2 regions of the Kitasatospora sp. GP30 genome follow, and region 1 is predicted to be linked to the other one. Evidence: predicted binding sites of a transcription regulator. Region 1 holds the regulator's gene; the other holds the start of a gene.
What was found. Region 1 encodes HrcA, which represses chaperone genes, less so after heat shock. Its sites were predicted from a motif close to TTNGCACTCNGNNNNNCNGAGTGCNAA; they were not measured.
Positions count from the first base shown of each region.

Region 2: P3T35_RS31065 (FmdB family zinc ribbon protein) is a predicted target of HrcA. The motif match lies at 2,025-2,051, and genes of this name have one in related genera.

Region 1 is NZ_JARZAH010000002.1:113,042-123,035, forward strand. Features, by position in the region: gene hemW (radical SAM family heme chaperone HemW) at 1-84, shown strand, start outside; gene P3T35_RS03745 (Uma2 family endonuclease) at 102-650, shown strand; gene P3T35_RS03750 (DUF3097 domain-containing protein) at 658-1,482, opposite strand; gene P3T35_RS03755 (hypothetical protein) at 1,518-2,102, opposite strand; gene htpX (zinc metalloprotease HtpX) at 2,149-3,078, opposite strand; gene hrcA (heat-inducible transcriptional repressor HrcA) at 3,329-4,516, shown strand; gene dnaJ (molecular chaperone DnaJ) at 4,581-5,720, shown strand; gene P3T35_RS03775 (16S rRNA (uracil(1498)-N(3))-methyltransferase) at 5,800-6,549, shown strand; gene P3T35_RS03780 (S41 family peptidase) at 6,624-9,896, shown strand; gene P3T35_RS03785 (histidine triad nucleotide-binding protein) at 9,966-9,994, shown strand, end outside.
Region 2 is NZ_JARZAH010000033.1:1,363-11,356, reverse strand. Features, by position in the region: gene P3T35_RS31075 (potassium/proton antiporter) at 1-334, shown strand, start outside; gene P3T35_RS31070 (MFS transporter) at 644-1,942, shown strand; gene P3T35_RS31065 (FmdB family zinc ribbon protein) at 2,064-2,393, shown strand; gene P3T35_RS31060 (hypothetical protein) at 2,573-2,866, shown strand; gene P3T35_RS31055 (hypothetical protein) at 2,888-3,100, opposite strand; gene dacB (D-alanyl-D-alanine carboxypeptidase/D-alanyl-D-alanine-endopeptidase) at 3,360-4,985, shown strand; gene P3T35_RS31045 (MerR family transcriptional regulator) at 5,129-5,950, shown strand; gene P3T35_RS31040 (helix-turn-helix domain-containing protein) at 6,062-6,796, opposite strand; gene P3T35_RS31035 (DUF4097 family beta strand repeat-containing protein) at 7,041-7,709, shown strand; gene P3T35_RS31030 (serine hydrolase domain-containing protein) at 7,813-8,931, shown strand; gene P3T35_RS31025 (dienelactone hydrolase family protein) at 8,980-9,732, opposite strand; gene P3T35_RS31020 (helix-turn-helix transcriptional regulator) at 9,806-9,994, shown strand, end outside.

The sequences.
Region 1 (9,994 bases):
GGGCCGTTCGCGGCGGGCCGGGCGGCGCTGACCCTGCGCGGGCGGCTGCTGGCGGACGCGGTGGTGCGTGACCTGGTGGACTGATAGTCGTTGGGCCCATCATGGAAGACCGTGCGGTGAGGATCTTCGAAGGCTGGGAGCCTCCTGAGGGGTACAGGGCCGAGCTTCTTCGCGGGGAGGTACTGCTGACGCCTGGGCCTGACATCGTCCACAACCTCTTGGTCGCGTCCGTGAGAGATCAGGTCCCCTACGCCCGGTGGCATCGCTTGCACACCCAGGACGTGTCCATCCCCAGCGACGGCAGCGAGCCTCAGCCGGATCTGGTGGTGTTCGAGCGTGGGTCCGTCGAGGAGAACGGGCGTCTACTTGCAGCAGCGGATGTGACCCTGGTCGTCGAGGTGGTCTCCAAGACCAGCATCGACCGCGACTACCGCACCAAGCGCTACCTGTACGCGGAGGGGACGATCCCCGCTTACCTGATCGTCGACCCGATCAAGGGGGTCTGTGTCCTGCTCACCGAGCCGACTGCGGATGCGCCCGGGGGGACACCCGACTACCTCGCCAAGCGAATCGGCAAGTTCGGTGACTCCATGCCCGTTGACGTCCTCGACCTCACCCTCGACACCAGCGAGTTCCGGACCTACTTCTGACCCGTCCTCACCCCGCCGTCACGAAGTCGATCAGCTCCTCCACCTTGCCCAGGAGCGCCGGCTCCAGGTCCTTGTAGGAGTTGACCGAGGCCAGGATCCGCTTCCAGGCCGCTGGGGTGTCCACCGGCCAGCCCAGGCGGCGGCAGATGCCCTGCTTCCACTCCTCCTCGTACGGCACGTCGGGCCAGCCCGGGATCCCCACGCTGGACGGCTTGACGGCCTGCCAGATGTCGATGAACGGGTGGCCGACCACCAGGACGTCGGCACCCGTCACCCGCTGGGCGATCCGGTGCTCCTTGGTGCCCGGCAGCAGGTGGTCCACCAGCACGCCGAGGCGCCGGCCGGCGCCGGGGGCGAACTCGGCCACGATCGCGGGCAGGTCGTCGATGCCCTCCAGGTACTCGACGACCACGCCCTCGATCCGCAGGTCATCGCCCCAGACCCGCTCGACCAGCTCGGCGTCGTGCCGGCCCTCCACGTAGATCCTCGACTCCCGCGCGACCCGGGCCCGGGCGCCGGGCACGGAGATCGAGCCGGAGGCGGTCCGGCCCGGCCCCTTCGCCGGGGCCGGGCCGGCCGGGCGGACCAGGGTCACCGCCTTGCCGTCCAGCAGGAAGCCGCGCGGGACCATCGGGAAGACCCGGCGCTTGCCGAACCGGTCCTCCAGGGTGACGGTCAGCCCCTCGGCGGTCTTCTCGCAGCGCACCACCGCACCGCAGAAGCCGGTCGCGGCCTCCTCCACCACCAGGTCCCGCTCGGCGGCCACCTCGGGCGCGGGTGCCTGCTTCTTCCATGGCGGGGTCAGATCAGGTCCGTAGTGCTTGCTGCGCATGCCGGAACTAAACCAGACGGCCCGTCAGCGCGCGGTCACAGCCCCGGCGCGCCCCAGACCGGGAACCAGCGGCTGAGGTCCTGCTCCACCCGCAGGTCGTTGGCCAGCATCCCCTTCATCTGCAGCTCCAGCGGGCTGTTGCGCCGCTCCCCGCCGCCGGGCATCGGCGCGAACGGGTAGAAGGTGCCCCGCTTGTAGAGGTAGACCAGGCCCAGCGACTGGCCCTCGTCGTTCTTGAAGGTCACGATCGAGCAGAGCAGCTGCGGCCCGAAGCCGTTGGCCTCCAGCTCGCTGTTGACCGCGTGCAGGTCGTTGACCAGCTCGGGCAGCTCCTCCGGGAGGTGCCGGGCGAGCAGCCAGGAGTAGCCGTACTCGTCCCGGCTGGCCTCCACCGGCACACCGCCATTGGACGTGTCGGCGTCCAGCAGGGCCCGCACCTGCGCCTCCACCTCATGGAAGGCGCCGCCCTCCACGGCGGCGAAGCAGACCGAGCCCAACCCGGTGGGGATGAACCCGGCGGCGGCCTCCAGGGTGAGCGCCGCGGACGGGATGCCGAAGAGCTGGTCGAGGTCCGGCTTGACCGGCTTGCTGCGGCCCAGCAGGGCGTCCAGGAATCCCACGGATCGTTGCCTTCCGTTCGTGCGGTGAGTTCGTGCGGGGAGGGGCTCAGCGCCCCAGCTCGCCGGAGATCTTCTCCAGCTGCGCCAGCCGCTGCTCCAGGCTCGGGTGGGTGGACAGCAGCTGGCTCGCCACCTCCTTGGTGCTCAGCGCGGGGGCGAAGAAGAAGGCGTTGTACGGCTGGGCCTTGCGCAGGTCCTGGGTCGGGATCGCGCCGATCTGCCCGGTCACCTTGGTCAGCGCCGAGGCCAGCGCGCTGGGCCGGCCGGTGAGCTGGGCGGCGGCCCGGTCGGCGGCCAGCTCCCGGTAGCGGGAGAGCAGCCGGGTGAGCAGGAAGCTGATCGCGTAGACCACCATGCTGACCAGCGAGACCAGCACGATCGCGATGGCGGCGTTGTCATTGTTGTTGTTGTTCCGGTTGCCGCCGCCGCCCCACATCCCGGTGTAGAGCGCGATCCGGGTGATCGCGCCGGCCAGCACGCCGAGGAACCCGGCGATGGTCATCACCGCGACGTCCCGGTGGGCGACGTGCGACAGCTCGTGCGCCAGCACGCCCTCCAGCTCCTCCGGCTCCAGCCGGCGCAGCAGGCCGGTGGTGACGCAGACCACCGCGTTGTTCGGGTTGCGGCCGGTGGCGAAGGCGTTGGGCATGTCGTTGTCGGCCACCGCGACCCGGGGCTTGGGCATGTCGGCCAGCGCGCAGAGCCGGTCAATGGTGCCGTGCAGCTGCGGGTACTGCTCGGGGGTGACCTCGTGGGCGCCCATCGCCCGCTGGGTGATCTTGTCGCTGAACCAGAACTGCGCGATGAACAGGCCGCCGGAGAGCAGCACGATCAGCGGCCACGCGCCCTTCAGCAGCACGATCAGGATTCCGGTGAAACCGACGTACAGCAGCCCGATGAAGAACATCGTGGTGACCATCCGACCGGTCAGACCCCGATCGGGAGCAAAGCGGGTGTGGGTGCCGGACGCCGACATTTCTGCTCCTAGGGTCCATCCGTCGTGACTGATATCGATGCTGCCACTTCGGGCGGCGGCGGGCACCCACCTGGCGGGACTTCCACACGTGATCCGTGCTTCATCCCCGCCACAGGGCGTTCCTGCCGTCGGACCCGGGCCTTACACTGGCAGGTACGGTTCTGGCACTCTTCAATGCAGAGTGCCAGCCGACCTACGGAGAGTGCAGGGCCTGGCACCAGGACAACGTGCGAAGAGGGAGGTGCGTGCCATGTTCGACGAACCGGAATCCGATCCGCGCGCAACCGGCGGCGAGCCGGTCGTTGGCAGCTCGTCGTCGTCCACCTCGTCCCGAGCCGCCAGGGCCAAGGCGCCGAACCGGCGTCCGGCCCGCACCCCGGCGACCCGCCCCGCCGCACCCGTCGAGCACCCCGGCACCCTGCCGCTGGACGACCGCAAGCTGGCCGTGCTGCGCGCCATCGTGCAGGACTACGTCGGCACCGAGGAGCCGGTCGGCTCCAAGGCCCTGGTCGAGCGCCACAACCTGGGCGTCTCCCCGGCGACCGTGCGCAACGACATGGCCACGCTGGAGGACGACGGCTACATCCAGCAGCCGCACACCAGCGCCGGCCGGATCCCGACCGACAAGGGCTACCGGCTGTTCGTCGACCGGCTGGCCGAGATCAAGCCGATGAGCGCGCCCGAGCGCCGTGCGATCCGCCATTTCCTGGACGGCGCGGTCGACCTGGACGACGTGGTGGCCCGCACCGTGCGGCTGCTGGCCCAGCTGACCAGGCAGGTCGCGGTGGTGCAGTACCCGTCGCTGATCCGCTCCTCGGTCCGTCACGTCGAGCTGGTGATGCTGGCCCCCACCAAGGTGCTGCTGGTCCTGATCACCAACACCGGCCGGGTCGAGCAGCGTATGGTGGACTGCCCCGCGCCGATCGGCGAGAACACGCTGGCCGAGCTGCGGGCCCGGTTGAACGCCAGGGCGGGCGGCTGCCGGTTCCCGGAGGTGCCGGCCCTGGTCGAGGACCTGCCGCTGTCCTTCGAGCCGGCCGAGCGCCCGATCGTCTCCACGGTGCTCTCCACCTTCTTCGAGTCCCTGGTCGAACAGAGCGAGGAGCGGATCATGCTGGCCGGCACCGCCAACCTCACCCGGTTCGGCCACGACTTCCCGCTCACCATCCAGCCGGTGCTGGAGGCGTTGGAGGAGCAGGTGGTCCTGCTCCGCCTGCTCGGCGAGACCAATGACGGCGGCATGACCGTCCGGATCGGACGTGAGAACGACTACGAGGGCCTGAATTCCACGTCGGTCGTCTCGGTCGGTTACGGTTCGGGCGATGAGAGCGTGGCCAAACTCGGAGTCATCGGGCCGACCCGGATGGACTACCCCGGCACCATGGGGGCGGTCCGGGCGGTGGCCCGGTACGTGGGGCAGATCCTCGCCGAGTCATAGCAACAACCCATAGCAGCCCAACCCTTAGCAATACTGTCTAGAGGCGGAACAAGCGGAGTCATTGGTGGCCACGGACTACTACGCGGTACTCGGCGTCCGACGCGACGCGGGGCAGGACGAGATCAAGAAGGCGTTCCGGCGCCTGGCACGTGAACTGCACCCGGACGTCAACCCGGACCCGAAGACGCAGGAGCGGTTCAAGGAGATCAACGCCGCCTACGAGGTGCTCTCCGACCCGCAGAAGCGCCAGGTCTACGACCTCGGCGGCGATCCGCTGTCGCCCAACGGCGGCGGCGCGGGCGGCTTCGGCGCCGGTGCGGCGGGCTTCGGCTTCTCCGACATCATGGACGCCTTCTTCGGCGCGGCGGCCGGCCAGCGCGGGCCCCGCTCGCGCACCCGGCGCGGCCAGGACGCGATGATCCGCCTGGAGATCACCCTGGAGGAGGCCGCCTTCGGCACCACCAAGGAACTCCAGGTCGACACCGCCGTCACCTGCACCACCTGCAGCGGCGAGGGCGCGGCCCCCGGCACCACCGCGCAGACCTGTGACATGTGCCGCGGCAAGGGCGAGGTCTCCCAGGTCACCCGGTCCTTCCTGGGCCAGGTCATGACCTCCCGCCCGTGCCCGCAGTGCCAGGGCTTCGGCACCGTGGTGCCGACCCCGTGCCCCGAGTGCGCCGGCGACGGCCGGGTCCGGGCCCGCCGCACCCTCACCGTCAAGATCCCTGCCGGTGTCGACAACGGCACCCGGATCCAGCTGGCCGGCGAGGGCGAGGTCGGCCCCGGCGGCGGCCCGGCCGGCGACCTCTACGTGGAGATCGCCGAGACCAGCCACCCCACCTTCCAGCGCCGCGGCGACGACCTGCACTGCACCGTCACCATCCCGATGACGGCGGCGGCGCTCGGCACCCAGGTGCCGCTGCAGACCCTGGACGGCCCGGAGGAGGTCGACATCCGGCCCGGCACCCAGTCCGGCCAGTCGATCCCGCTGCACGGCCGCGGTGTCACCCACCTGCGCGGGGGCGGCCGAGGCGACCTGATAGTGCATGTCGAGGTGCAGACGCCCACCAAGCTCGACCCCGAGCAGGAGGAGCTGCTGCGCCGGCTCTCGGCGCTGCGCGGCGAGGAGCGGCCGTCCGGCCATTTCGCGCCCGGTCAGCAGGGGCTGTTCTCGCGCCTGAAGGACGCCTTCAACGGCCGCTGAGCCGTCGTTACCCAGCACGTACCGCCGCAGCCCCGGGTCGTTTGACCCGGGGCTGCGCCCACCCCAGAAGGCTCCACTGATGACCGCACCCGTCTTCATCGTCGACACCGCCCGACTGGCCGCCGCCGCACCCGGCGCCGTGGTCCGGCTGGACGGCGCCGAGGGGCGGCACGCCGTCGCCGTGAAGCGGCTGGAGGCGGGCGAGGCGGTCACCCTGACCGACGGCCTGGGCCTGGGAGCCTTCGGCACCGTCGCCGCGGTGCACGGCAAGGACGCGCTCGACGTCACCGTGGCCGAGCTGCGCGCCGAGCCCGAGCCGAGCCCCCGGATCACCGTGGTGCAGGCGCTCCCCAAGGGCGACCGCGGCGAGCTCGCCGTGGAGACCATGACCGAGGTCGGGGTGGACGCGGTGATCCCCTGGTCGGCGTCCCGCTGCATCACCCAGTGGAAGGGCGATCGCGGCGCCAAGGCGCTGGCCAAGTGGCGGGCCACCGCCCGGGAGGCCGGCAAGCAGTCCCGCCGGCTGCGCTTCCCCGAGGTGGGCGAGCCGATGACGACCCGTCAACTGGCGCCGCTGCTGGCCCGGGCGGCGTTCGCGGCGGTGCTGCACGAGGAGGGCGCCGAGCCGCTGGCCGCCGCCGAGCTGCCGACCGCCGGGGAGATCGTGCTGGTGGTCGGCCCGGAGGGCGGGGTGAGCCCGGAGGAGCTCGCCGCCTTCGCCGAGGCCGGCGCCAAGCCGTACCGGTTGGGCCCCTCGGTGCTGCGCACCTCCACCGCCGGGGTGGCCGCCGGGGCGCTGCTGCTCGGGCGGACCGGCCGCTGGGCCTGACCGTTCGCCGACCGCCTGGACCGGCTCCCGGGAATCGGTGGTCCCGGGCCCCACGGGGTGCATAACCTGACCGGGTGACGGACACCGAGAGCACCTCCACCGGCGGCGCCTACCTGCGCCATCCCCATCTGCACGGCGACCTGGTGACCTTCGTCGCCGAGGACGACGTCTGGCTCGCACCGCTCGACGGCGGCCGCGCCTGGCGGCTGACCGCCGACCGCTCACCGGTCTCCCACCCGCGCTTCTCGCCCGACGGCCGCACCATCGCCTGGACCGCCAGCCGGGACGGCTCCGCCGAGATCCACGCGGCCTCGGTGGACGGCGGCGAGGCCCGCCGCCTGACCCACTGGGGCAGCACCAGCCGCACCCTGCTGCGCGGCTGGACCAAGGACGGCGAACCGGTCGCGATCACCTCCGCCGGCCAGCCGACCAGCCGTCAGGCCTGGGCCTTCGCCGTGCCGCTGGACGGCGGCAGCCCGCGCAAGCTGCCCTACGGCCCGATCGGCAACCTGGCCTTCGCCCCCGACTCGGACGGCGTCCTGCTGCTCTCCGCCTACTCGCTGGAGCCGGCCCGCTGGAAGCGCTACCGGGGCGGCACCGCGGGCAAGTTGTGGATCGGCAGCACTGGGGGCACCTCCCGGCCGGAGGCTGGGGGAGGAGAGTTCCACCGGATCCACCAGGAGCTGGACGGCAACATCGAGTCCCCGCTCTGGGTAGGCGACCGCATCGCCTTCCTCAGCGACCACGAGGGCTGCGGCCACCTCTACTCCAGCCGCCCCGACGGCACCGACCTGCGCCGCCACACCCCGGACGGCGACTTCTACGCCCGGGGTGCCGGCACCGACGGCACCCGGGTGGTCTGGCACAGCGCCGGCGACCTGTGGCTGCTGGACAGCCTGGACGCGGACGCCGCTCCGCGCCGGCTGGAGGTCACCCCGGCCGGCCCGCGCAGTGGCCGCCGCCGCTACCCGCTGTCCGCCGCCGGCCGGGTGGAGACCGCCGCCCCGGACGCCACCGCCAGGGCCGCCGCCGTGGTGGTGCGCGGCGGCGTGCACTGGCTGACCCACCGGGAGGGGCCGGCCCGGGTGCTGTCCGAGACGCCCGGCGTGCGGGCCCGGCTGGCCCGGGTGGTCCCGCCCGTCGACGAGGACGGCCCGCAGGGCGCGCTCTGGGTGACCGACGCGGAGGGTGACGACGCCCTGGAGTACGCCCCGGAGGTGCTCGGAGCGGAGCGCCGCCGACTGGCCGCAGGCCGGCTCGGCCGGGTGCTCTCCCTGGTGATCGCCCCGGACGGCCGTCGGGCTGCGGTGGCCGCGCACGACGGCCGGGTGCTGCTGGTGGGCCTGGGCGACGACACGGTGCGCGAGCTGGCGCACAGCCGGGACGGCGAGGTCAGCGGCCTGGTCTTCGCCCCGGAGTCGGACTGGCTGGCCTGGTCGCAGCCGGGCCTGGGCGGGTCGGTGCGGCAGATCATGCTCGCCGAGATCGCCACCGGCACCGTCGCCGAGGCCACTCCGCAGCGCTTCGTCGACACCTCCCCGGCCTTCACCGCGGACGGCAGGCACCTGGCCTTCCTGTCGGTGCGCAACTTCGACCCGGTCTACGACGCGCACAGCTTCGACCTGGGGTTCCCGACCGGCGCCCGCCCCTACCTGCTGACCCTGGCGGCCGACACGCCGTCGCCGTTCGGTCCGCAGCGGCTGGGCCGCCCGGTCGACGGTGAGGACGACAAGCCCGCTGCCAAGCCGGAGAAGGCCGGGGGCGACTCGACCGAGGAGGCCGCGGCGGAGCCCGCCGGCACCGTGGTCGACCTGGACGGGCTGGCCGACCGGATCGTGGCGTTCCCGGTCGAGGGCGGCCGGTTCGGCACCCTGCGGGCCGCCAAGGACGGCCTGCTGTGGACCAGGTACCCGGTGGTCGGCATGCTCGGCGACGACGCCGCCACCCCCGAGGACGAGCGCCCCGGCCCGGTGCTGGAGCGCTTCGACCTGCGCAAGCTGCGGGCCGAGCAGCTGGTGGACAGCCTGGACACCTTCCAGGTGAGCGGCGACGGCAGCCGGCTGGCGGTGCTGGACGGCGGCGAGCTGCGGATCGTCCCCGCCGACCGCAAGGCCGGCGAGGACGACGAGGCCGGGGTCGACCTGGCCCGGTTGCGGATCACCGTGGACCCGGCGGCCGAGTGGCGGCAGATGTTCGACGAGAACGGCCGCCTGATGCGCGACAACTACTGGCGGGCCGACCTGGGCGGCTTCGACTGGGCGGGCGCGCTGGCCAGGTACCGCCCGCTGGTGGAGCGGCTCGGTTCGCACGACGACCTGGTCGACCTGCTCTGGGAGGTGGTCGGCGAGCTGGGCACCTCGCACTCCTACGTCTCGCCGCCCGGCCGCGGCGGTTTCGGCTCGCGTCCGCAGGGCCTGCTCGGCGCCGACCTGGAGCGCGACGGCGACGTCTGGCGGATCGCCCGGATCCTGCCCGGGGAGTCCTCCGACCCGCGGGCCCGCTCCCCGCTGGCCCAGCCCGGGGTGGCGATCCGCCCGGGCGACGCGCTGCTCGCGGTGGACGGCCGACCGGTCGACCCGGTGACCGGACCGGCTCCGCTGCTGGCCGGAACGGCAGGCCAGCCGGTCGAGTTGACGGTCCGTCAGAAAGACGGCACGGTGCGCCACCCGGTGGCCGTGCCGGTCGCCAGTGACGAGGCGCTGCGCTACCACGACTGGGTGGCCGGGCGGCGGGCCGCGGTCCGTGAACTCTCCGGTGGCCGGCTCGGCTACCTGCACGTGCCGGACATGATGAGCGCCGGCTGGGCCCAACTCCACCGCGACCTGCGGGTGGAGGTGGCCAGGGAGGGCCTGCTGGTGGACCTGCGCGGCAACAGCGGCGGGCACACCTCGCAGCTGATCATCGAGAAGCTCGCCCGGCGGATCGTCGGCTGGGGGGTGGCCCGCGACATGGCCACCGCGGAGAGCTACCCGAACGACGCCCCGCGCGGCCCGGTGGTGGCGCTGGCCGACGAGCACTCCGGCTCGGACGGCGACATCGTCAACGCGGCGATCCAGGCGCTCGGCATCGGTCCGGTGGTCGGCACCCGCACCTGGGGCGGCGTGATCGGCATCGACAGCCGCTACAGCCTGGTCGACGGCACCGGGGTCACCCAGCCCAAGTACGCGATCTGGATCGAGGGTTACGGCTGGGGCCTGGAGAACCGCGGGGTCACCCCGGACGTCGAGGTGGAGATCGCCCCGCACCAGTGGGCGGCCGGCGAGGACCCGCAGCTGGCCGAGGCGGTGCGGATCGCGCTCGCCGGGCTCGCCGAGCAGCCGGCCAGGACCCCGCCGGCGCTGCCCTGATCGAAAGGTGCTTCCGGTAGGTTGGCGGATCGTCAGCAACCCATCGCCGACCTACCGGGAGCCCTCCCCATGGCCGACCAGCTCGACCCCGACTGCAT
Region 2 (9,994 bases), on a different contig from region 1:
CCGGCTGCGGATCTCCGCCGGCGCGCTCGGCCACGACCTGGAGATCGAGTCGGCACCGCTGGAGCGGCTGCGCGGACAGCTGCTCTCGGTCGCGCTGGCGCCGGACTCCCGAATATCCGGCGTCGAGGTCGGCGAACTGCGGCTGCCGCCCGGCGCCGCGGTCACCCTGGTGGTCCGCGACGACAAGAGCTTCGTGCCCGACCGGACCACGGTGCTGCGCTCCGGTGACGAGCTGCTGGTGGTCACCACCGACGCGGTGGGCGAGGCCACCGAGCGGCGGCTGCGGGCCGTGGACCGGGGCGGCAAGCTGGCGGGGTGGCTGTACGGCAAGTGAACTGTTGGATCTCTTGACACCTGGAGTTCTTCGCGTTCCCGTACCATTGCCCAGACGTAGTACTAGATCCAACCCGCAACTTTCTGCCTGATGCAGAGTTGGCGCGACCGCTCGGCGGCCGCGGTCCGGCGGCCCCCTTTCTCAGGGGCAGCGCTCCCCCTGTTGACAGGGGGCAACGGTCCCTGTTGACAGGGGCGGCGACTCGGACCCGGTATCAACCCCGGTCGACGCACGAGAGGACGACTCTCGGCGCCGTCGGGGTTTTCCGTTGCCCCGGCGGTCGCTACCAGGCAGCAGGAAGGACCGACCGTGGCGGCCCGCCCAACGGTCGACAACCCCACTGAAGCCCCCACCCGCGTGGGCTACACCGCACTGCTGCGCACCCCTGGTGCCTTGACGTTCCTGCTCCCCGCGTTCGTCGCGCGGCTCCCCTACGCGATGCTCAGCCTGGGCATCGTGCTGCTGGTGCTCGACACCAACGGCTCCTACGGCATCGCCGGCGCCGTCGCGGCCACCGCCGCCACCGCGCAGGCGCTGGTCGGCCCGCAGACCGGCCGGCTCGCCGACCGCCTCGGCCAGGCCGCCGTACTGGTGCCGGTGGTGCTGGTGCACGCCGTCTCCGTCGGTGCGCTGATCGCCCTGGCGCTGGGGCACGCGCCGGTCTGGACGCTCTTCCTGGCCGCCGCGCCGGCCGGTGCCTCGGTGCCGCAGATCGGCGCGATGGTCCGGGCCCGCTGGGTGACCAAACTGGCCGACCGTCCGGCCCACCTGACCACCGCCTTCGCCTTCGAGTCGGTGACCGACGAGTTCACGTTCGTGGTCGGCCCGGTGCTGGCCGGCGCCATCGCCACCACCGTCGCCCCGGCCGCCGCGCTGATCACGGAGGCCGTGCTGACCGTGCTCGGCGGGCTGCTGTTCGCCGGCCGGCGGGCCACCGCGCCGGCCCGGCACCTGCCCGAGCCCGGGGCGAAGCGGGCCTCCGCGCTGGCCTCGCCGGGCGTGCGGCTGCTGGTCGGCGCCTTCCTGGGCGTCGGCTCGGTCTTCGGCGCGATGCAGGTCTCGGTCACCGCGTTCGCCGAGCACGCCGGGCAGGGCGACCTCAGCGGCGTCGTCTACGGCGTCTTCGCCGGCGGCTCGATGCTGGCCGGGGTGCTCTACGGCCTGATCGCCTGGCGGCGCTCCCCGCAGCAGCGGATGCTGGCCAGCTACGGCCTGCTGGTGCTGGGCTGCTCCACGCTCTGGGCGATGCCTGACCTGACCGCGCTGGCGATCGCCGGGCTGGTCTGCGGTCTGGCGATCGCGCCGACCCTGATCACCGGCTACACCCTGGTGGAGTCGCTGGTCGCGGACGGTGCCAAGACGGAGGCGTTCACCTGGCTGACCGGGGCGATCGGCCTGGGCCTGGCGGTCGGCTCCACGGTGGCCGGCCAGCTGATCGACATGAGCGGGCCGTCGCTGGGCTTCCTGGTCCCGGTGGCCGGGGCCGGCGCCGGGCTGGTGGCGCTGGTCACGTTGCGCCGACTCCTGGCGGGTCCGGGCGCAGCGAGCCGTACCGTTGCCAGGGGTGGGGACGCGGCTCCCGCGGTGGCGGAGCCGGCGGCCGGGTGACCGCGCTCGAACGCACGTGGCAGGCCGCGCCGGGCCGGCCACACTGGACTGATCCTGCGGAATGCCGCATCATGGACCGTCGTTAGCACTCATCAGGCGAGAGTGCCAGGAGGAAGACACAGTGCCCACGTACCAGTACCAGTGCACCGAGTGCGGCAACGGCCTTGAGGTGGTGCAGAAGTTCACCGACGAGGCTCTGACCGTCTGCCCGAACTGCCAGGGCCGCCTGCGCAAGGTCTTCTCGGCGGTGGGCGTGGTCTTCAAGGGCTCGGGCTTCTACCGGACGGACAGCCGGTCCTCGTCGAGCGGCTCGGTGTCGTCGGGCTCGTCGGCGAACGGCTCGTCGGCGTCGAACGGCTCCTCGGGCTCGTCGAGCTCGTCCGCGTCCTCGTCGAGCTCCAGCAGCTCGTCCTCGACGTCGACCTCTTCGACCTCCTCCGCCGCGAGCTGACGCCGCTGCTTCCGAAGGCCTCCCGGGACTGCCCGGGAGGCCTTCTTCATGCTCCGGGTGGGCCTGGGTTGTGCTCTGGGTGAGCCCGGGTGGTGTCGTGGTTGTCCACAGACCCGGGGTTATCCACAGGTTTCCGGGTGGCGCTACCGGCTGACTCCGTGCGCGGCAACCCTGGTCCCATGACTGGATCGACCACTCCCCGCCACCGCCGCACCCACCGGCCGCCCGCACCCGAGCCCGCCCCGCTGCCGCCGCGCCGCCCGGTGCCCGACTTCCGCCCGATCCGCCGAGGCGGCGGCGGGCGCCACCGCCTCCGCCAGACTGCCTGCTACCGCCCCGGCGCGATGCTCACCGGCCTGGTCGTCTGCACGACGGCCGCCCTGGCCACCGGCTCCCTGCCCCTGAGCGCGCTGGCACCCCGCCAGCTGCAGTACTTCTCGGTCCGCACCGACTGCCCCGCGCGACCCCCGTGACCCCTGCGCTGTGCGGCGCGCTCAGCCGCCGTGGTGCGGCGGGCGCTGGCTCTGGTACCAGTCCAGGCCCCGCGCGCCGGAGGACTCGCCCCAGGCGGCGTCGGTGTCATCACTGGTCTGCCGGTCGAACGGGTCCGCGAAAACGATCTTCGCCGCAGCGGGCTCGGGCTTCTCGGCCGCGGCCTGCTCGTTGTCGTCGGCCGACTGGTCGGGGGTGGTGGGCTGCTCGGTCACCCCTCCAGGGTAGGGCGGCGGCCATGACGCCCCGAACCCCAGAGGGGCGCCCACCTTCGACCGATCGAATGATTTTCACACCACACGTCGTCAGCGCACCGCGCCGCAGCCCCGCCTCGGGAATCCGCGCACCTACCGTGATGCGCCGTGAGCACCCTGCCAAACAGGGCTTCCGACTCCAGAAACGGCTGGGCGAATGAGATCAAAGATCCGTGGTCGGCTTAGGGCCTGGGCCACCGTCGGCGTCACGCTCGCGGTCGTGGCCGGTACAGCTGCCGCCGCACCTGAGGTGGACTCTCAGCGCGACCTCGGGCCCGACATCACGGCGATCATGAACAAGCCCGCGTACGAGCACGCGCAGTGGGGTCTGCTGGAGATCGATCCCGAGAGCGGGCGGGTCATCCACTCCAGGTACCCCGACCAGTTCTTCATGCCGGGTTCGACCATCAAGCTGATCACCATCTCCAGTGCCTGGCACGCCCTCGACCCGGATCACCGCTTCACCACGCCGGTGCACGAGGTCGGCCACCGCAATGGATCGACCCTCACCGGGAACCTGGCACTCGTCGCCCAGGGCGACCTCACCATGGGCGGCCGGACAAAGCCGGACGGGTCGGTCGACTTCACCCCCATCGACCACACCTACGCCAACGACATCCCGGGCGCCACCCTCACGCCGGAGGACCCGCTCGCCGGCCTGGACGAGATCGCCCACCAGGTCCGCGACTCGGGCATCACCACGGTCGACGGCGATGTCGTCATCGACCCGCGGCTGTTCACGCCCCCGGCGCTCGCCCCCCAGCCGACACCCCTCATCATCAACGACAACGTCATCGACCTGCTGACCACGCCGGCCTCCCCCGGGCAGCCCGCCCAGCTGAGCTGGCGCCCGCAGGTCGCGCCGTACCAGGTCACCTCCAACGTCCGGACGGTGGAGGCCGGTGGCACCACCGACATCCAGGTCACCGCGTCCCCCGACGGCACGAGGATCACGCTCTCCGGCACGATCGCCGCCGACGCCAAGCCCACCCTGAAGATCTCCCAGATCCAGGACCCCAACGCATTCGGGCGCACAGCCCTGATCGAGGCCCTGGGCCGCGCCGGCGTCACCGTCACCGCCCCGCCGACCGGGCCCAACCCGGACGGCACGCTGCCCGCCTCGTACACCGGCACTCCCCAGGTGGCCGCCTTCGTCTCGCCGCCGTACCACGAGTACGCCAAGTTGATCCTGAATGTCAGCCACAACCTCGGCGCCAACCTGGCCCTGTGCAACATGGCCGTGAGCCGCGGCAGCAAGAACTGCTTCGACGGGTTCCCGGTCATCCACGACTTCCTCACCCAGACGGCGAACGTCGACCCGACTCAGTTCCAGATGGCGGACGGACGCGGCGATGTTCCGGTCGACCGTGTCACGCCCACCGGGCTCAACCAGCTGCTCGCATACTGGCTGCGCACTCCCGACGCGGAGGCGTTCCGCACCTCACTGCCGATCCTCGGTGTGTCCGGCACGGGAGCCCTCTTCTGCACCACCAACTGCCCGGCCAAGGGCAAGGTCTTCGCCAAGCCCGGCACCATCATCGGCTTCGACCAGCTCAACCAGCAGTTCGCAATCAACGCGCAGACCTACGCGGGCTACCTCGAGGCGGACGACGGCCACCTCTACACCTTCTTCGTCGGCGTCAACGGCGCGGCGGCACCGAACATCCAGGGGTTCTTCGACGTCAACGACGACGTCGACGAGATCGCCGTCATCCTCCAGCAAGAGGCGTGCGCAGAGCGCGGCGCCGGCCGCCCTCGCCACAAGGCTGTCACGTCCGCGAGAAGGCCCCTCTCCGAACGCGTCGGCGGAGTGGGTCACGCTGCTCATCGTCACCCGCGAGCATGACCGGTGCCGCAAGCTGAGGCCCACGCAGCAAGCCCTGGTCGCGCTGGTGTACCCGCGCAAGCACGACACCCTCGCCCAGACCGCCGCCGGCCGAGTAGCTTCTTGACCCTCACACTGTGTCAGGCGCTGGACTCGGAGCCACCATGTTCACCATCGGAGACTTCGCCCGGCACGGCCGTGTCTCGGTCCGGATGCTGCGTCACTATGACGCGATCGGCCTGCTGCGCCCTGCCCATGTCGACCCTGCCACCGGCTACCGCTACTACGCCGCCGCCCAACTCGCCCGGCTCAACCGCGTCATCGCGCTCAAGGATCTCGGCTTCACTCTCCAGCAGGTGCAGGACATCGTCGAGGAGAAGGTCGCCACGGACGAGATGCGTGGCATGCTGCGGCTGCGGCGGGCCGAGCTGGAGACCGCCATGGCCGCGGCGGCCATGCGGCTGGTGCAGGTCGAGGCAAGACTCCGAGCGATCGAGAGCGAGGGGTGCATGCCCACGAACGACGTCATCATCAAGAGCCTCCCGGCCGTGCGGGTGGCGGAGCTGACCGCGACGGCCGCGAGCTTCGAGCCCGGCGACATCAGCCCCGTCATCGGGCCTCTCTACGAGGAGCTGTTCCAGCTACTGGCGGCGGCCGGGATCACTCCGACGGGCCCCGGTATCGCCTACTACGAGGACGCCCCGGAGGGCGCCGGACGGATCAGCGTCCATGCCGCCGTCCAGGTCTCCGCCGCCCTCCAGGACGGCGCCTTCCAGGTGCTCGACCTGCCGCCCGTCGACCAAGCGGCGACCATCGTGCATCGCGGCTCAATGGACACCGTCCTGCCCACGGCCCAGACCCTGGCCCGCTGGATCGACGGCAACGGCTACCAGTCGGGCGGATACCCCCGGGAGATCACCCTGGAGTGCCCGGAGAACCGCGACGATTGGGTGACGGAGCTCCAGGCACCGGTGGCCCGGGCCTGACCGTGACCGCAGCCGGGTGGCCGGGGACCGCTGAGGCCCCCGGCCACCCGGATCCACGATGCACGAGGACTCGTCCGGGACCACACCCGGAGGTGCGGTGTTCAAGGTGGCTCAGGAAGCGCTTCCCGACATCCCTTCGGGCTTCGTGTGGAGGACCTCGCGGGCCTGGTCCGCGGCGCGGGCGATGCTCTCGGAGACGAAGTCGACGAAGCGGGCGATGTTCTCCAGGCGGGCGGCGGCCGGGGTGTCGGGGCCGAGGATGCCCACGCCCTGCCGGGCGACCTCGCCGAGGTGAGCAGTTGCTCGGGCGCTGGCCATCGTGGATTGATACATGACGTCGTCATCGACGACGTAGCGTTCGCGGCGGCGTTCGTCGCGCTCCCGGCGGATGAGGCCCTGGCTTTCGAGGAACGTGACCGCCTTGGAGACGGATGCCGGGCTGACCTGGAGGCGCCCGGCGAGTTCTGAGGCGGTGAGGCTGGCGGTGTCGGTGACGTACAGGCCGGCCAACACCCTGGCCGTCATCCTGGGCAGGCCCGACTGCATGAAGACGCTGGTGAACGTCTCCTCGTACTCGCGGACGGCTTCGTCATCGCGGCCGTGGGCCTGCGGGAGCGTGTTGGCGTCCCCGGGCGCGGCCTTTCTGCGGCGGTGGGTGCGGCGTTCGGTGGCGCGGTGGGCGAGGTCGGCGCGGTAGGCGGTCGGGCCGCCGTTGCGCATCACCTCGCGCGTGACGGTCGAGGTCGGGCGGTCGAGGCGCCTGGCGATCTCCGCGTAGGCGAGGCTGTCAGCCAGTCCCAGCGCGATCTGCTGGCGTTCCTGCTGGGTGAGTCTGCCTCCCGGCATCGTTGGCCTCCTTCGTGGTCCGCAGTGCCTCCACCATAGCGTTCACTCTCGATCAGTTGCAACGAACAAGGCTGAGTCTGTTGCATTGAAATCAGAACCATTGCAATGAAATCCCTGCTTCTACCTGCACTTATGGCCCATGTGCGCAACAGACTCGTTGCCCAACTTACAAATGCAACGTAGCGTTTCCGTTGTCAGAAACGACGGGCCGGAGGGGCCCGCGATGCAGATGAAGGAGCGCACGATGCACATCTTCGACACCCCCGCCCCGGTCTCGGCCGTCCTCGACATCCCCGCCGGATGCATCCGGTTCATCGCCGCCGACCGAGCCGACACCACCGTCGAGATTTTGCCCGCCGACGCGTCCAAGAGCCGTGACGTGAAGGCTGCGGAGCAGACTCGGGTCGCCTACAGCGACGGCGTCCTGCGGATCGACGCCCCGGAGGCGAAGAACCGGGTCTTCGGGCCTTCCGGATCCGTCGAGGTGACCGTCCAACTGCCCGCCGGCTCCCGGGTCGAGGCGACGGCGGCCCTCGCCGAGTTCCGGGGCGTCGGACGGCTCGGCGACGTCGCCATCGAGGGCGCGCAGGCCACGATCAAGCTCGACGAGACCACGGGCGCCCGCCTCACCCTGCAGGCCGGCGACATCTCGGTCGGCCGCCTGGGCGGCCCCGCGCAGATCAGCACCCAGAAGGGCGACCTCCGCATCACCGAGGCCGTGCGCGGCACGGTCACGCTGCGCACCGAGTCCGGCGACATCTCGGTCGGCGCCGCCCGCGGAGTCTCCGCCTCGCTGGATGCCGGCACCACCTACGGCCGGGTCCACAACGCGCTCAAGAACACCAACGGCAGCGCCGGCCTGAACTTCCACGCCACCACCGCCTACGGCGACATCACCGCCCGCAGCCTGTGAGACACCCGCGGCTGGCAGGAGGGGGCAGCCCTGAGGCGCGGCCGCCCCGTCCGTTCAGTCGACTCCATTGATTCCGTCACACCTCTCAAGGGGGCACACCACCATGTCCGTCACTCTCACCGACCAGGACCGCCCGGAGCTGCAGAAGGCCATCGAGGAGATGGTCGAGTCCGGCTTCACCGGGGTGACGATGCGGGTGAACGACGAGCGCGGCGAGTGGGTCGGCAGCGCCGGGGCGCGCAAGCTGGGCGAACCCGCGAAGCCGCCGGCGAACGGGCACGTCCGGATAGGCAGCAACACCAAGACCTTCACCGCGACCGTGGTGCTGCAGCTGGTGGCCGAGGGCACGATCGGGCTGGACGCCCCGGTGGCCGACTACCTGCCCGAGTTCGGGCTGGACCCGAGGATCACGGTGCGGATGCTGCTGCAGCACACCAGCGGGGTGTTCAACTTCACCGGCGAGTACTACGACGACGGGACGTTCGCGCCGGGGATCCCCGCCACGACCGCGGGCCAGGAGTGGGTGGACAACCGGTTCAAGACCTACCGGCCGGAAGAGCTGGTACGGCTGGCGGTGTCCAAGCCGGCGCGTTTTGAGCCGGGGACGGACTGGAGCTACTCCAACACCAACTACGTGCTGGCCAGGCTGCTGGTCGAGAAGGTCACCGGCCACTCGCTCCCCGAGGAGATGCAGCGGCTGATCCTGGGGCCGCTCGGACTGTCGGGCACCGTGGTGCCCGAGACCAGTCCGGGGGTCCCCGAGCCGCACGCCCACGCCTACTACCGGTACGAGGAGGCCGGCCGGCAGAAGACGGTCGACGTCACCCGCCAGAACCCCTCCTGGATCTCCACCGGCGGAGACATGATCTCGACGACCCAGGACCTCCACACCTTCATCTCCGCCCTGATGAGCGGCAAGCTCCTGCCGGCCCCGCTGCTGGCCGAAATGTGCACGCCGCATCCCAAGGTCGGCTACGGCCTGGGGGTGTTCGTGCAGGACGCGGGCGAGAACGGCGGCACTGTCATCACCCACAACGGCGGCATGGCGGGCCACGCGGCACTGATGTACAGCACGCCCGACGGCAGCAGGACCCTGACCGCCGCGCTGAACTATGTCGACGGCGCCACGCTCTCCATGGCAGCGGCGTTCCAGCAGGCGACGCAGCGCCTCGTCAAGGAGGTGTTCGGCAGCGCGGCGGCCGGGGCGGCTGACGCGGGGTAGCCGCCATGAGCGCGCGCCGCCCCGTTTCTTACCCGCCCCGCAGCGTGGTCAGCGTCCGTTGAGGAAGGCGGGCACGCGCTGCCAAGCGTCCGCGGCGGCGGCACGGTCGGCGGCGGTGTCGGTGCCGAGGAAGCGGTGCCCGACGCCCGGGTAGGCGACCAACTTGTGTGGCACGCCCGCCTCGTGCAGGGCGTCGCGGATCTCCTGCCGCACCTCCGGCGGGATGATGTGGTCGTCCTCGCCGACGAGGAACAGCACTCGTGCGGTGATGCCGGAGGTGCGGGACAGGGTGGGTTCCGGCCGGCTGAGCGGGACTTCGGTCGTCGTCAGCCAGCCCCCGTAGAACACCACCACGGCGTCGAGGTCATACGCGGTCGCGGCGAGGTAGGCGATGTGGCCGCCCATGCTCAGGCCCACCATCCCGACCTGTCCGCTGCCCTGGGCCCGCAGGTGGCCGATGGCGGCGCCCACGTCGGCCAGGACCTGGTCACGTGTCATGAGGTGCAGCAGCTCGAAGCCCCGGGTGCGGCCCGCATCGTCGCGCGGCAGCTCGGCCCAGGGGGCGGTGCGGTGGTGGAAGTCCGGGGCGAGCGCGACGAATCCCAGCCCGGCCAGGCGGTCGCACACGTCCCGCACATGCTGGTCGACGCCGAACAGCTCCATCCCCACCACGACGCCGGGGAACGCCCCGGCCACGGCGGGACGGGCGAGATATCCGCCCATGGTCGCCCCGTCACCGCCCACCGGAATCTCGACGCGCTCGGTGCGGACGGGGTGGGCGATCGGAAGTCCTGTGCTCATGCCCCTGACCGTACGCAGTGTCTAAGGTGGTAACCACAGCTCGCTGTTGCTAGTAAGCGGAGTACCAGGAACCATGTCGGAAGCGGCCGTTCGGGCCAAGGAACTGGGCGATCTTCTGCGGTCGCGCCGCGAACGGCTGCGGCCCGCCGACGTCGGCCTTCCCGAGGGCGCCCGTCGGCGCACTCGGGGCCTGCGCCGGGAGGAGGTCGCGCTGCTCGCGGCCATCTCACCGACCTACTACACGTTCCTGGAGCAGGGCCGC